3 regions of the Pannonibacter sp. CBAS1226 genome follow, and region 1 is predicted to be linked to each of the others. Evidence: riboswitches for the same ligand, from Rfam matches in the RefSeq annotation. Region 1 holds a riboswitch; each other region holds the start of a gene.
What was found. Region 1 has a riboswitch for thiamine pyrophosphate ahead of thiM (hydroxyethylthiazole kinase). Riboswitches for the same ligand answer to the same signal wherever they lie in the genome.
Positions count from the first base shown of each region.

Region 2: it holds a riboswitch for thiamine pyrophosphate, as region 1 does, so the genes downstream of both, AC0CMF_RS21585 (ABC transporter permease) here and thiM (hydroxyethylthiazole kinase) in region 1, are expected to answer to the same signal.
Region 3: it holds a riboswitch for thiamine pyrophosphate, as region 1 does, so the genes downstream of both, AC0CMF_RS16240 (FAD-dependent oxidoreductase) here and thiM (hydroxyethylthiazole kinase) in region 1, are expected to answer to the same signal.

Region 1 is NZ_JBVOUO010000003.1:486,010-490,792, forward strand. It holds gene AC0CMF_RS12405 (xanthine dehydrogenase family protein molybdopterin-binding subunit) at 1-595, shown strand, start outside; gene AC0CMF_RS12410 (DMT family transporter) at 866-1,912, shown strand; gene AC0CMF_RS12415 (Lrp/AsnC ligand binding domain-containing protein) at 2,244-2,480, opposite strand; TPP riboswitch at 2,605-2,714, shown strand; gene thiM (hydroxyethylthiazole kinase) at 2,706-3,509, shown strand; gene thiD (bifunctional hydroxymethylpyrimidine kinase/phosphomethylpyrimidine kinase) at 3,540-4,358, shown strand; gene AC0CMF_RS12430 (TRAP transporter substrate-binding protein) at 4,348-4,783, shown strand, end outside.
Region 2 is NZ_JBVOUO010000010.1:647-5,429, reverse strand. It holds gene AC0CMF_RS21590 (ABC transporter substrate-binding protein) at 1-709, opposite strand, end outside; gene AC0CMF_RS21585 (ABC transporter permease) at 792-1,502, opposite strand; TPP riboswitch at 1,675-1,778, opposite strand; gene AC0CMF_RS21580 (hypothetical protein) at 1,914-3,563, opposite strand; gene AC0CMF_RS21575 (adenylosuccinate synthase) at 3,747-4,783, opposite strand, start outside.
Region 3 is NZ_JBVOUO010000005.1:325,995-330,777, reverse strand. It holds gene AC0CMF_RS16245 (GNAT family N-acetyltransferase) at 1-285, opposite strand, end outside; TPP riboswitch at 519-634, shown strand; gene AC0CMF_RS16240 (FAD-dependent oxidoreductase) at 711-1,760, shown strand; gene thiS (sulfur carrier protein ThiS) at 1,757-1,954, shown strand; gene AC0CMF_RS16230 (thiazole synthase) at 1,956-2,732, shown strand; gene AC0CMF_RS16225 (thiamine phosphate synthase) at 2,729-3,334, shown strand; gene AC0CMF_RS16220 (CHASE domain-containing protein) at 3,356-4,783, opposite strand, start outside.

The sequences.
Region 1 (4,783 bases):
CATTGATGATCTGGAACTGGTGGACGGAGAGGTCCGTGTCGTCGGCACCGACCGTTCCGTTTCGCTGGCTGCGGTTGCCGCTGCAGCGGGTGAAAAGCTCGCCGGTCAGGAAGAGGTGAAGCAGGCCGAAGCCACCTATCCCAACGGCACGCATGTCTGCGAGCTGGAAGTGGACCCGGAGACGGGCGATGTCGAGCTGCTGAATTACACCATCGTTGATGACTTCGGCGTCACGGTGAACCCGGTTCTGCTCGCCGGGCAGGTCATCGGCGGCACGGTGCAGGCGATCAGTCAGGCTCTGTGCGAGGAAACGGTGTTCGATGCTGACGGTCAGCTGCTGACGGCCTCGCTGCTCGACTACCGCCTGATCCGGGCATCGGACCTGCCGGATATCCATTTCGAGACGAAGAACGTGCCGTCCACCACCAACGCGCTTGGCATCAAGGGCGCTGGCGAGGCGGGCACCATCGGCGGCTGCGCGGCTGTGATGAATGCCCTGCAGATGGCGCTGCGCGATGGGGCAGGGGTGGAGCATATCGACATGCCCGCCACCCCGCACCGGGTCTGGCAGGCCATTCAGGCCGCCCGCGTCTGACAACGCAATGCGAAACCGGGCAGCGCAGGTGACTGCGCTGTCCCCTCATTTGGACCATCGCCGGTTGCCTCTTCCGCCCGGCAGCGTAAAATTCTGTAAGCTGCGGCAATATGGTCTGGAATTTCGAGACCGGTTTGCTACCCTTGTATACAGTAGCATGCATGGTGCGCACGGCGAAGTTGCCACGGCACCCGCAGATTTGAGATGAGGCTTGGGACCGGCGCCCCGTCTCTTCATGCCCGCCCCGGCGCCGGACCTTTGGACGATCACATGGCCATGAGGGATTCGAACGCTCCTGACGAGGGCGAGGCGGAAAGCCGCGTATTGGCTTCCGGTGAGGGTGCTTCCGTTCCGCCGCAAGCCGCAGTGCTGACGTCACAAAGGCCCGTCCTGGGCATTGCGCTGAAGCTGTGCTCCACCTTCACCTTCGCCAGCATGGCGGTGGCCCTGAAGATCACCACAGAAAGCGTGCCGATCGGCGAGATCGTCTTTGCCCGCAACTTCTTCGGTTTGTTTCCGGTGCTGCTGCTCGTGGCGCTGCGCGGTGAGCTGACCGGCTCTCTTCATACCCGCCAGCCGCTTGGCCATGTGGGGCGTGCCATGGCGGGCATTGCGGCCATGCTGTTTGCCTTCACCTCGCTGAAATATCTGCCCATCGCCGACTCGACCGCCATCGGCTTTGCCGCGCCGCTGTTCACGGTGGTTCTGGCCTTCTTCTTCCTTGGCGAGACGGTGCGCATCTACCGCTGGACGGCGGTCATCATCGGGTTCCTCGGCATTGTCGTCATCCTGTCCCCGCATATGGGCGGCACGGAAATGAGCGGCGATGCCTGGTTCGGCGCGGCAGCTGCGGCCGCTGGCGCCTTCTGCACGGCCATGGCGATGATCTTCGTGCGCAAGCTCTGCGAGACCGAGCGCACCAGCACCATTGTCATCTGGTTTTCCGGCTGTGCCTCGCTGATCTCGCTGCTGACCATCCCGTTTGGCTGGATCTTCCCCGATTTCGCCTGGGTCATCCCGGATGCGAAAACGGCAGCCTTGCTCGTCTTCGTCGGGCTTGCGGGCGGCGTCGGCCAGATCGTCATGACCGAGAGCTACCGCTATGCGGATGCCTCCACCATCGCGCCCTTCGACTATGCCAACCTGCTGTGGGCGGTGCTGCTCAGCTGGGCGATCTTTGGCGACATTCCGGTGTGGCAGGTGGTGGCCGGTGCGCTGATCGTGGTCGCGGCGGGCCTCTTCGTCATCTACCGCGAACGGGCGCTGGGCAAGGACGACAGCCGGGCGCGCAAGGCCTCCTCGCCGCTGCGGCCCTGACCCTCAGTCTGCGCCCCGCTCATACGGCCTGCCGGATTTACATGTCTTGCAGGAAGACGCCACGGACGTTGCTTTGATGCTGGAAAAGTAAGCAGTTTCAGAGTTTTGTATCTCCGGATGAGGCCTCTCATTTCCCCTCCCCCTTGAGGGGAGGGGGTAGGGGTGGGGGTCTTCACGCAGGAGCGCTGCTTGACTGGCTCTCGTCTCTGCACAGAGAGATTTCAATAAAAATACCCCGTGTTTTCAGCCTGTTACCCCCACCCCCTCAAGGGGGAGGGGGACAGATAGGCCGTGCCGGGTAAACAACGGCTGCAACTTTGTGCGAGCCCCCTCAGAATGCCTTGAAGGTGATGATGGTGCGGGTGTCGCGGATGCCTTCGAGGCAATGCAGCTTCTCGTTGACGAAGTGGCCGATGTCCTCGCCATCCTCGATATAGACCTTCACCAGCAGGTCATAGTCGCCGCTCGTGGAGTAGATTTCCGAAGCGATCTCGGCATCCGCAATGGCATTGGCGACCTTGTAGGTCTCGCCGAGGTGGCATTTGATCATGATGAAGAAGGGCTTCATGGCGTGCTCCTGAGGGCTGTCCTGTCAAAGGACATGGCCGATCCGCCGCCGCCAGTCAATCGCTGCGCTCGCTTGCCGCCGGCAGAGCATGCTTGCCAAGCCGGACCGGGCTTGGTAGCTCTTTGCCGTCTCATGGGGGTGCCCGCCGGATGCGCCGGGCTGAGAGGCGATGGTGCCAACTCCTTGAACCTGATCCGGCTTGTACCGGCGGAGGGATTTGGGATGATGAGCGGTCAAACGGCACGCGGCGCAGCGGATGCTGCTGCCAGGTCTCACATCACTGCAGATCAGCTGGCTTTGCGCACGGCGGAGGTGCTGGAGAAGATCCGCGCGTCCGCGCCCCGTGTGCATTGCCTCACCAATGCCGTCGCGCAGGCCTTCACCGCCAATGTGCTGCTGGCGCTGGGCGCCATTCCGTCCATGACGATTTCGCCGGAAGAAGTGCCCTTCTTCACGGCTTCTGCGCAGGCGCTGCTGGTCAACCTCGGCACGCTGGACGAAGCGCGCAAGGAAGCCGCAAACCGCGCCATCAGCATTGCAGCTGGCGAGGGCAAGCCCTGGGTGCTGGATCCCGTCTTTGCCGACCGTTCGCCGCCGCGCCTGAGTGAGGCCCGGCGCCTGCTGGCTCTGAAGCCGTCCTTGCTGAAGATCAACGCCGGGGAGCTTGCAGCTCTTGGCGGCGGGGCGTCCGTTCTGGAACTTTCCCGCCAGCTGGGGCTTCCCGTTGCAATGACGGGTGCTGTGGATGACATCAGCAGCGGCACGCAAGGCCTGCGCCTTGCCAATGGCCATCCGCTGATGGGCAAGGTGACGGCGACCGGATGTGCTGCCGGGGCGGTGGCGGCTGCTGCGCTTGCCGTGGAGTCGGATCCGGTGATGGCTGCGGCTGCGGCGCTGTCCATCATGGCGATTGCCGGAGAAATGGCTGCCGTGACAGCCACCGGGCCGGGCAGTTTCGTCCCGGCATTCCTTGATGCCCTTTACGGGCTTGATGCGCCGCAGATTGGCGCGCACCTGCGGCTCGCCTGAGCTGCTGCCAGCCTGATTTCAGGAGGAACCATGACTGCCATTGCCCTGACCATCGCAGGCTCGGATTCCGGCGGCGGAGCCGGTATCCAGGCCGATCTCAAGACCTTCTCGGCGCTCGGTGTCTATGGCGCCAGCGTGCTGAGCGCACTGACGGCACAGAACACGCTCGGCGTCAGCGCCATTCATGACATTCCCCCTGCCTTCGTGCGGGCGCAGATGGATGCGGTGCTGTCCGATCTCAAGGTCAATGCCATCAAGATCGGCATGCTGTCGCGTCCGGACGTGATCCGTGCCGTGGCCGAAGGTCTGGATGCGCATGAAGCCTCCAATGTGGTGCTTGATCCGGTGATGGTCGCAGCCTCCGGCGACCCGCTGCTGGTGCCGGAAGCGGTCTCCGTGCTGATTGCGGAACTGCTGCCGCGCGCGCAGCTGATCACGCCGAACCTGCCGGAAGCTGCCCGCATGCTGAATACCGAGATCGCACAGGGCCGGGAGGGCATGCGCGCTCAGGCGCAGGCGCTGCTGGATCTGGGCGCCAGGGCCGTGCTGCTGAAGGGCGGCCACGGGGAGGGGCCGGAGAGCGAGGATCTGCTGCTGACCCGCGACGGGCGCGAACAGTGGTTCACCGCCCCCCGCCACGCCACGCGCAACAGCCACGGCACGGGCTGCACCCTGTCGTCCGCCATTGCAGCGGGTCTTGCCAAGGGGCTTTCGCTGCCGGATGCGGTTGCCGGGGCCAAACTCTATGTTACCCATGCGATACGTGCGGCCGATGACCTGCATGTCGGAGAAGGCCATGGACCCGTGCATCATTTCCACGCGCTCTGGGAGACAAGCCATGTCAACTGAGACCAGCCCGTCCGCCTCGCGCCGTCATGCCCTCAAGCTGGGCGCGGCCAGTGCCGCTTCTCTGCTGGCCGCGCCTGCGCTTGCCAGCACGGGCGCTGCGGTGATCGAGTGGAAGATGGTGACCTCCTGGCAGAAGAACCTGCCGGGGCCGGGCACGACCGCCCAGACGATCTGCGACCGGATCGAGAAAATGTCGGGCGGGCGCATGCGCGTGCGGCTCTTTGCGGCCGGCGAACTGGTGCCGCCGCTCGGTGTGTTCGATGCCGTGTCAGCCGGTACGGCACAGGTGGCGCACACGGCCTCCTTCTTCTGGCAGGGCAAGATGCCGGCCGCCGTCTGGTTTACGGCGATTCCCTTCGGTCTTCTGCCGCTCGAGCACATCACCTGGATCGAGCAGGGTGGCGGGCAGGCGCTGTGGGACGAGC
Region 2 (4,783 bases), on a different contig from region 1:
CCGTTGCCTTCTCCACCGCCGCGAGGAAACGGACATAGCGCGGGTCACCGGTCTTGTCCTTCGCCGCCACATAGATCAGCTCGTCGAAGATGGGCACGCCATTTTCTTCCGGGAAGAAAGCCTTGCCCTTCTTGCCCTCCAGTTCGATCTGCGTGAGCTCAAAATTGCGGTATCCGCCGATCACCGCATCCACCTGACCCGTCATCAGGGACGGCGACAGGGCGAAGTTGACGTTGATGAGCTCCACGTCCTCGATCGAAAGCCCCTGCGAGCGCAGCATCTGGCCGAGCATCGCATCCTCGAAGCCGGAGACGGAGAAGCCGATCTTCTTGCCCTTGAGGTCCGCCAGCGTCTTGATGGGGCCCTCCTCCAGCACGATCAGCGTGTTCAGCGGCGTCTCCACCAGCGTGCCGATCCACTTCAGCGGCATGCCTTCGTTGATCTGGGCATGGAGCGTCGGCTGATAGGACACGGCAATATCCCCCTGCCCGGCCGCCACGAGCTTCGGCGGCATGGCCGGATCGGCCGGCTCGATCAGGTCCACATCAAGCCCTTCGGCTTCAAAGAAACCCTTCTGCTTGGCCACCACCAGCGGCGCGTGGTCCGGATTGACGAACCAGTCGAGCAGAACGGTCAGCTTGTCCGCCGCCGAAGCGGGGGCAGCAGTGGCCAGAACAGCGGCCAGCGACAGCGCGAGAATGCGTTTCATGCGGGGTCTCCCAATAGACAGGTGTTGGATGAAGTTCGAGCCGGTCCAGCCTCAGCCTGACCGGCAGATGCGTGCGCGGGGATCAGTCCTCGCGCTGCCAGGGCACCATGCGGCGGGTCAGGCGCTCCACAACAAAGCGCAGGACCAGAACCATGGCGGCAAGCAAGGTGAGAGCGGCAAACATGGTGTCCGTCTGCATCCGGGCATTGCTCTGCAGCATGATGAAGGCGAGCCCGCCCTTGGCGCCGACCCATTCGCCGACAATGGCACCGATGGGGGCGAAGACCGCTGCAATCCGGACACCGGAGGCAAGCGCGGGCATGGCAGACGGCAGGCGGAAATAGCGCAGTTCCTGCCAGCGGTTGACGCGGTAGAGCAGCGCCAGATCGACCAGGCCCTGATCCATCCGCCTGAGGCCGTCAAAGAAGGTGGAGGTGACGGCAAAAAAGATGACCAGCACCGCCATCACGATCTTGGAAGCAAGGCCGAAGCCGAGCCAGAGCACCAGAATGGGGGCAATGGCAAAGACCGGCAGAGCCTGCGTCACCAGAACCACCGGCAGCAGCCCGCGCCGTGCCAGCGGCGACAGCCACATGACGAAGGCCAGCATGACCCCGGCTGCAATGCCAAAGACAAAGCCCAGCAGGGTTTCGCTCAAGGTGATGCTGGCGTGATACAGCAGGAAGCCGCTCTGGCGCTGGAAAGCCTCCAGCACCTTCAGCGGGCCGGGCAGCATGTAGGGCGGAATTTCGAGGAACCGCACCGCCAGATCCCAGATCAGCAGCAGGAACAGGCTGACCGTCAGGCCCGGCGCAATGCTGCGCAGGAGAGAGGCTGCACGGGCCGGAAACGCATTCCGGACAGGGCTCGCAGAGGGAAGGGGTTGCCTTCCCGAAAGAAGTTCTATCGACACAAAAGGATCTCCCGTCACCGGCGAGCCGGTCAAGACATTGGAGATCCGGGATATGGCTAAAGGTTTCCGTCCCTTCGCCGGCATGACCCGGATCAGGTTCTAAGGGTTCGGCTTTGCGCCATCTCAGCTCACATCGGAGCACCCCTCGGACCAGCCCGAAACATGCCGCCTGAATGCCGCCTTGGCAAGCAAAACTTGCGGCACCCTGTCACAAAAGCCGAAGGCCCCGGCTGTCACCCATGGACAGCCGGGGCCTTGAAGCTTAACCGGAACCGGGCAGAACCGCCGGGATCAGCCGCCCTGCCAGGCGGCCAGCGCCTGTTCCAGAGCGCGGGCGCCCGGGGTGCCCTTCTCGATGGTGAAGATGGCACGCTTGCCGTTTTCATAGAGCATCGGAATATCGATCCAGCCACGCTCACGCATCAGGGCAAGGTTGCGGTCCCGCTCGCTGTCAACGCTCGACAGCGCAATCCAGAAGTAACCCGGAGCAACCTTCACCGAAGCGCCCAGGAGAGCATCTCCGCGCGCTTCCTCGGTCGGCTTCATCACGAGGCCCGGCACATTGGAGACGTCCCCGCCGGAGAAGCCCTCAGGAAGCTGGAACTGGATCTCGACCAGATGGCTGGCCGGTAGCGACACATCCGTGTTCGGCTTGATTCGCAGCGTCACATTGATGTTCCGGTCCGGAATCTGGGCCTGCGCCACGAGCACCGTTTCGGCCTGTCCGCCGGAGCCGTTTTCCTCGGAAACCGACCAGGCCACATTGCCCGCAGAAGCGGTGCCGGATCCGCTGGCATCTTCGCCCTCCTCATAGAGGAAAGCCTTCTGCGCAACGATTGCACCGGGCGTTTCTGCCGTCTGAGCCGGCGCCGTGCTGGCGGGCGGGGCAGCGGCCTCGGGCACGGCAGCAGGCGCCTCCTGCGGCGGCGGAGGAGGGGCTGACGGTGTGATGAGTGTCGTCGTCACGGTCCGCGCATCGGGGGCAACCGCAGGCTCACCCGTATCGGTCAGCAGACGGTCGGTGTTCTTGCCGCCATTCTCGCCATTGGCAGCCGTCTCGCCCGCCGGTGCTCCTGCCTCGGGGGCCGGAGCGGTCGTTGCGGCTGTATCCCCGCTGGAGGAGAAGATCCCCGCGATCAGCGAGCGCTGGGAATAGATGAAGGCACCGATACCGATCAGCACCAGCACAAATCCGCCCAGGAACACGTAGGACATGAAAGACGAACTACCAGCCGTGCGGGCGCGGCGCGGGGCGCGTGTCCGGCCCTTGCGCGGTTCATCAGCCGCAAGCCGGTCAGCCGCAGCGTTCACGCTTCCAGCACCGGCGGGCGCAGGTGCGGACGGATCCGGGCGCAGGCTCTCGCCGGCAGGCGCCGGCCGCGGGCTCGGCGTGGGAAGGGCGTAGGAAGACGGTGCCGGGGCAGCCGGTTCAACGGACGGCTTTGCAGGCGCCGCCCCGAAGGCAGGCTCCATGCGCGGCTGGCTGCGCTCAACGGGCGGCTCTGCCGGAGTGCTTTCGTTGCGGAAGGCATCGCGGGCGGTCTGCACCGCGCTCGACGACGCATCCCCCAGCCTTTCGGCTTCCTGCACGGCAGAGCCCAGCGGCCCGCGCGGCGCAGGCGAAGACGGGGGATAGGGTTCGGTGCGGGGAGCGGCCGGAGCGCTGGAGCCCGCAGCAGGGGCCATGGGCGCGGGCGCAGCAGGCGCCGGGCGCGTCGCCATCAGCGTTTCGCGCGCAGCCTCGGCCTCAACCTTGCGGATAGCCTCCTCAAGGCGCAACTGCTCGGCCGTGATCTCGGACGGGGAAAGCGGCGGCTCATAGGCCTTGAGCTGACTGACAATCGCGTTTCGGGCGCGGCTGTAGACGTTGCGCCGTGCAGAACCGTTGTTCTCCGGCAGTGACGCAATCGTTTTTTTCAAAATCGAATAGTAATCAGCCATTGGCTCGCTCGTGAGGGGTGCCAGCCTGAACCCGGCGCACCGGAAGCTCCGTATTCATGCCATCCCATTTGTAGGCTCAACACCGGCGGGCGCAAGAGGTGTTCAGCAAAGATAGGATGTGCAATCAGGTTTTTACATGACTTTCGGGCGGAATGGGGAGCATTCCGCCCGATAAATTTCACGTCAGTCCTGGAACGGATTCTGCACCAGGATGGTGTCGTCACGCTCCGGGCTGGTGGAAAGCAGCGCCACCGGTGCGCCGATCAGTTCCTCAACGTGACGGACATACTTCACGGCCTGCGCCGGAAGATCTGCCCAGCTGCGGGCACCCTTGGTGGATTCCTGCCAGCCCGGGAGGGTTTCATAGATCGGCACCACGCGGGCCTGCGCGCCCTGGGAAGCCGGCAGATAGTCGATCCGCTTGCCGTCCAGCTCATAGCCGACGCAGATCTTCAGCTCTTCCAGGCCGTCCAGAACATCCAGCTTGGTCAGTGCGATGCCGGTAATGCCGGAGGTGCAGACCGTCTGACGCACCAGAACCGCATCGAACCAGCCGCAGCGGCGCTTGCGGCCCGTGACGGTGCCGAATTCATGGCCGCGGGTGCCGAGGAATTCGCCGACTTCGTTCTGCTGCTCGGTCGGGAACGGGCCTTCGCCCACGCGGGTGGTGTAGGCCTTGGTGATGCCCAGCACATAGCCGACCGCATTGGGGCCAAGGCCCGAGCCGGTGGCAGCCTGACCGGCAACCGTGTTGGACGAGGTCACGAAGGGATAGGTGCCGTGGTCGATGTCAAGCAGTGCGCCCTGCGCGCCTTCAAACAGCAGGCGCTTGCCTTCACGGCGCTGGCCGTCGAGCAGCTTCCACACCGAATCCATGTAGGGCAGCACGGTGCCAGCCACGGAGGACAGTTCTTCGAAGATGGCCTGAGCGGAAATTTCGCTCTCGCCGAGGCCCCGGCGCAACGGATTGTGATGCGCCAGCAGCCGGTCGATCTTGGCCGGCAGCGATTCCAGATTGGCAAGGTCCATCAGACGGATGGACCGGCGGCCCACCTTGTCCTCATAGGCCGGGCCAATGCCGCGGCCCGTGGTGCCGATGCGCGTGCCGGTGCTGGAGTTTTCGCGCAGCGCGTCGAGTTCGCGGTGCAGCGACAGAATCAGCGTCGCGTTTTCGGCGATGCGCAGGGTTTCCGGGTTCACGGTCACGCCCTGATCGCGCA
Region 3 (4,783 bases), on a different contig from region 1:
ATGGGCCACAAGCGCCCTGCCAAGGCCGCGCCCGTGTTGCGCCGGGTCCACAAAAAGACCGCCGATAAAGTCATCGAGGAGGCCGATGAAGCCGGCCGGCTGGCCATTCACCTCGATGATCCAGGTTTCGGCCATGGGCAGATAGATCTCTGCGGTCAGCTTCTCCTGGGCATCGAGCTGGTTCTTGCCCAAGAAGGGATGGCCCAGCTCGGAGGCTGCCCGCCAGATGCGGAGCAGGCAGGAGGTATCATCCGGCCGGTACGGCCTGATGCAAAGGTCTGTCATGTTCATATTTCCGTCAGTCAGGCGCAAATGCGCACACTCAATCATCCGGCCGGATGGCCGCTCACCCAATAGGGTCAAACTGGATTGAAGCGTCTGCGCATAAATCTCCCTGACTGACTGAACCTGTCCTAGACGCGCGGCCCTTCCCTGTCAACGCAGCCGCCTTGATGCAGCCCCTGCCATGCAGCTCCTGTCATGCAATTGACAATCCCGGCCGCCCGGCGCAAAGGTTGGGCTTCACCTTGGGGAGTCCCGTGCAAGGGGCTGAGATACTGCTGGCGATGCAGCGCAGTGACCCGTTGAACCTGATCCAGTTCACGCTGGCGGAGGGATGGTGTGTGATGCGCGGAGGTCCGGCGTTTGCCGGCGGGCGCCTCACAAAGCCCTTCCGCCCGTGAGACAAATGCCACGGAAGCCGGAAGCGGATGCGCCAGACACACTCTCGCCTTTCCAGACTGTCAGGCTCTTCCACGGTGCTCGTGCGCGGGGCCGGGGTTGCCGGGCTTGCGGCGGCGCTCGAACTGTCCCGCCTTGGACTTGCCGTCACCGTGGCGGACACCAGTCCGGCGCCGGGACACGGGGCTTCCTTCTATGCCGGCGGCATGCTGGCGCCCTGGTGCGAGGCGGAGACCGCCGGGCCCGAGGTGCTGAAGCTTGGACTGGAAGCTGCAGACTGGTGGGAGGCGGCCGTGCCGGGGCTTGTCTCCCGCAAGGGCACGCTGGTGCTGTGCCCGCCGCGCGATCAGGCGGAACTGCGCCGCTTTGCCAGCAGGTCCTCAGGCCACCGAATGGTAGATGCGGCGGAGATTGCCGAGCTGGAACCTGCGCTGGCCGGGCGGTTCATGACCGGGCTGTTCTTCGAGAGCGAAGCGCATCTCGACCCGCGCCTTGCCATGACGGCGCTGTGGCAGCAGCTGGAAGCGCAAGGCGTCACCTTCCGCCTGGGCGATGCGGCGCAAGGGGCTGAGAGCGAGGCGTCCCTCGTCATCGACTGCACGGGGCCCGGCGCCATAGACCGGGTACAGGGCCTGCGCGGTGTGCGCGGCGAGATGCTGTATCTGGAGACCGGCGAGATTTCCCTGTCGCGGCCCGTGCGGCTGCTGCATCCGCGCCATCCGCTTTATGTGGTGCCGCGCGGTGGCGGGCGCTTCATGGTAGGGGCGACCATGATCGAAAGCGACGACGGCGGCCCGGTGACTGCCCGCTCGGTCATGGAACTGACCAACACCGCCTATGCGCTGCATCCCGCCTTTGGCGAAGCACGCATCGTGGAACTGGGTGCCGGTGTGCGCCCGGCCTTTGACGACAACATGCCGCGCGTGGTGGCAGAGCGGGAACATCTGCCCCCCGGCACGGATCTCGCAGTGGCCGGCATGTACCGGCATGGTTTCCTGCTCGCCCCGGCCCTCGCCCGGCAGGCAGCGGATATGGCCGCACGGCGGCTGATGGAAAACAAGGGAGATGCAAACCCATGAATGTGCTGGTGAATGGCGAGGCCGTGGCCTGTGCGGCGGAAACCCTGCCCGCCCTGCTGCAGGAACTCGATTATGAAGGCGACTGGCTGGCCACCGCCGTCAACGGCGAACTGGTGCCGCGCGAAGCGCGCGAGGCCTGCCGGTTGAACGAGGGCGACCGGATCGAGATCCTGTCCCCCATGCAAGGAGGCTGAGATGAGCCTGACGCTTTACGGCAGCGACGTTTCATCCCGCATGCTGCTGGGCACGGCGCGTTATCCGTCCCCTGCCGTGCTGGCCGGGGCGGTGCGCCGCTCGAAGGTCGAGATCGTCACCGTGTCGCTGCGCCGGGAGACGGCGGGCGGGCGCAATGGCGGCGCCTTTTTCCAGATGATCCGCGATCTGGGCGTCAAGGTTCTGCCCAACACCGCCGGATGCCACAGCGCGTCCGAGGCCGTGCTGACGGCGAAAATGGCGCGCGAGGTCTTCGCCACCAACTGGATCAAGCTGGAGGTGATCGGCCACCACGACACACTGCAGCCCGATGTGTTCGAACTGGTGGAGGCCGCGCGCATTCTCAGCGCCGAAGGCTTCGAGGTGTTTCCCTACACCACCGATGACCTGATCGTGGGGGAGAAGCTGCTGGCAGCCGGATGCCAGGTGCTGATGCCCTGGTGCGCCCCCATCGGCACGGCTGCGGGCCCGCAGAACCTTGCCGCCCTCAGGTCCATGCGTGCCGCCTTCCCGGACGTGCCGCTGATCGTCGACGCAGGGCTTGGACGCCCCTCCCATGCCACCACGGTGATGGAGCTGGGCTTTGATGCGGTGCTGCTCAACACGGCCGTGGCGGGAGCCGCGGATCCGGAGCTGATGGCCGAAGCCTTTGCCGGGGCGGTGGAGGCCGGGCGCCAAGGCTATCTTGCCGGATTGCTTGAACCAAGGGACATGGCCGTGCCATCAACCCCCATCATTGGCAAGGGAGCCTTCGGATGACGCTTGATCCGTTCTATCTCATCGTCGACAGCGCGGACTGGATCGTCCGCCTTGTGCCGCAGGGCGTGAAGCTGGTGCAGTTGCGGGTCAAGGACTGCGCGCCGGACGAGTTGCGCCGCCAGATCCGCGACGCAAAAGCCGTGTGCGAGGCCCATGGCGCCACACTGGTGCTGAATGACTACTGGCAGATGGCCATCGACGAAGGCTGCAGCTGGCTGCATCTGGGGCAGGAGGATCTGGCGGAGGCCGATCTGCCCGCCATCCGCCGCGCCGGGCTGAAGCTTGGCCTTTCCACCCATGACGAGGCCGAACTTGAAACGGCGCTTGCCGCCAAGCCCGATTATGTGGCGCTGGGTCCGGTCTACCCCACCATCCTGAAGGAGATGAAGTGGGCACCGCAGGGGCTGGAAAGGCTCGGCATCTGGAAAAGCCGCATTGGTGCATTGCCGCTCATCGGCATTGGCGGGCTGACACCGGAGCGGGCGGAGGCGGCGCTTGCCGCCGGCGCCGACAGTGCAGCGGTTGTCACCGACATCACCCGCAATGCAGATCCGGAAGCGCGCGTGCGCGAATGGCTCGCCGCCACGGCCCGCTGGCGCTGAGCATCAACGGGGGATCGAGCCTCAGGCCTGTAGCGGTACAGTCATGCGCACGACAAGGCCATGGCCGGTGAACTCGCGCTCGATCTTGCCGCCCAGTTCGCCGCGGATGCTGGCGTCAATCAGCCGTGTGCCGAAGCCCTTGGCTGTCCCCGGTTCCACGGCTTGCGCGGATTTCTCCGTCCACACCAGTTGCAGAAGCTTGCCCTTTGGGGCGGCTTCCAGCGTCCAGTCCACGGTCAGGGAAGCCCCGTCATCGCCGACACGGGCATATTTGAGCGCGTTGGTTGCCAGCTCGTGGAAGACGAGGCTCAGCGCGTGCGCAGCCTTTTCGTTGAGAACCACGGGGGGGCCGCACAGCTTTTCACGCTGGAGCGCTTCGCCGAACACCTGCTCCAGCTCCTGTTCCAGTAGCTCGTTGAGCCCGGCGCGCTGCCAGCGGGACCGGGTCAGGAGGTCCTGCGCATTGGCCATGGCCTGCAGTCTGGAGGCAAAGGACGAAGAAAAGCTTTCCAGTGAGGGAGAACTGCTGGCCGTCTGGCGGGCAATGGCGAGAATGCGGGCAATGGAATTCTTGATCCGGTGCTTCATTTCCTGAAGCATCAGATCCTTCTCGGCGATGACCTGCTGCGACATGGTTTCCAGCTCACGCCGGGCTTCGACGGCCCGGCTCTGATTGCGGATGGAGACCGCCAGCGCCGCCGCGAACAGCAGCGAAAACGTGCAGATCAGCAGGGAGCGCCAATGCGCCGCGATGCCGTTCTTCGCATCAGGCTGCCGCACCCGCACGAGCCAGTCGCGGCCGGCAACGGTGATTTCTCCCGTCATGGACTGGAAGTCCTTTTCCGACAGCTTCACAAAACCGTCAGACCGGAACAGCACGGGCTGCGCGGAACTGTCGGCACCGGTGTCCGTCACCTCTACCTCGACCGGCAGTTCCAGCGGATGCGTCAAAGACGCAAGGATCAGATCTCCTGCGCGCACCGGAGCATAGATGAAACCGTCCGGCAGCCCGCCGGGCTCATCGCCCAGCACACGCGGCTGCGTTCCGCGAAAGGGACTGTAGACCAGAAAGCCTGCCTGTTTTTCTGTTCCGGTCTCCTGCACCAGTTCGACCGGCGCCGAGGCATGGGGCTTGCCGGTTTCCATGGCGCGCGACATGGCGGCCCGGCGCAGGGGCTCGCTGAACATGTCATATCCGATGGCCCGGGCGTTGCGCGGATCTTGCGGCTCCAGCATCACAATGGGCGTGCGCCAGTCTTCTGCGGTGGTCTTGGGCCAGACGGCAGCCTCACTCCCGAAATGGACGGACAGCGCCTCATTCACAGGGGCCTCAGCCCCGGTGCGGACCAACTGTGCAAAGCCGACGCCCTGCAGCCCGCGGAGCTGGCCTGTCAGCTCAAGGCCCAGAACGAAGGTGCGAAACTCGTTATGTTTGGCAATGCCCCCCGC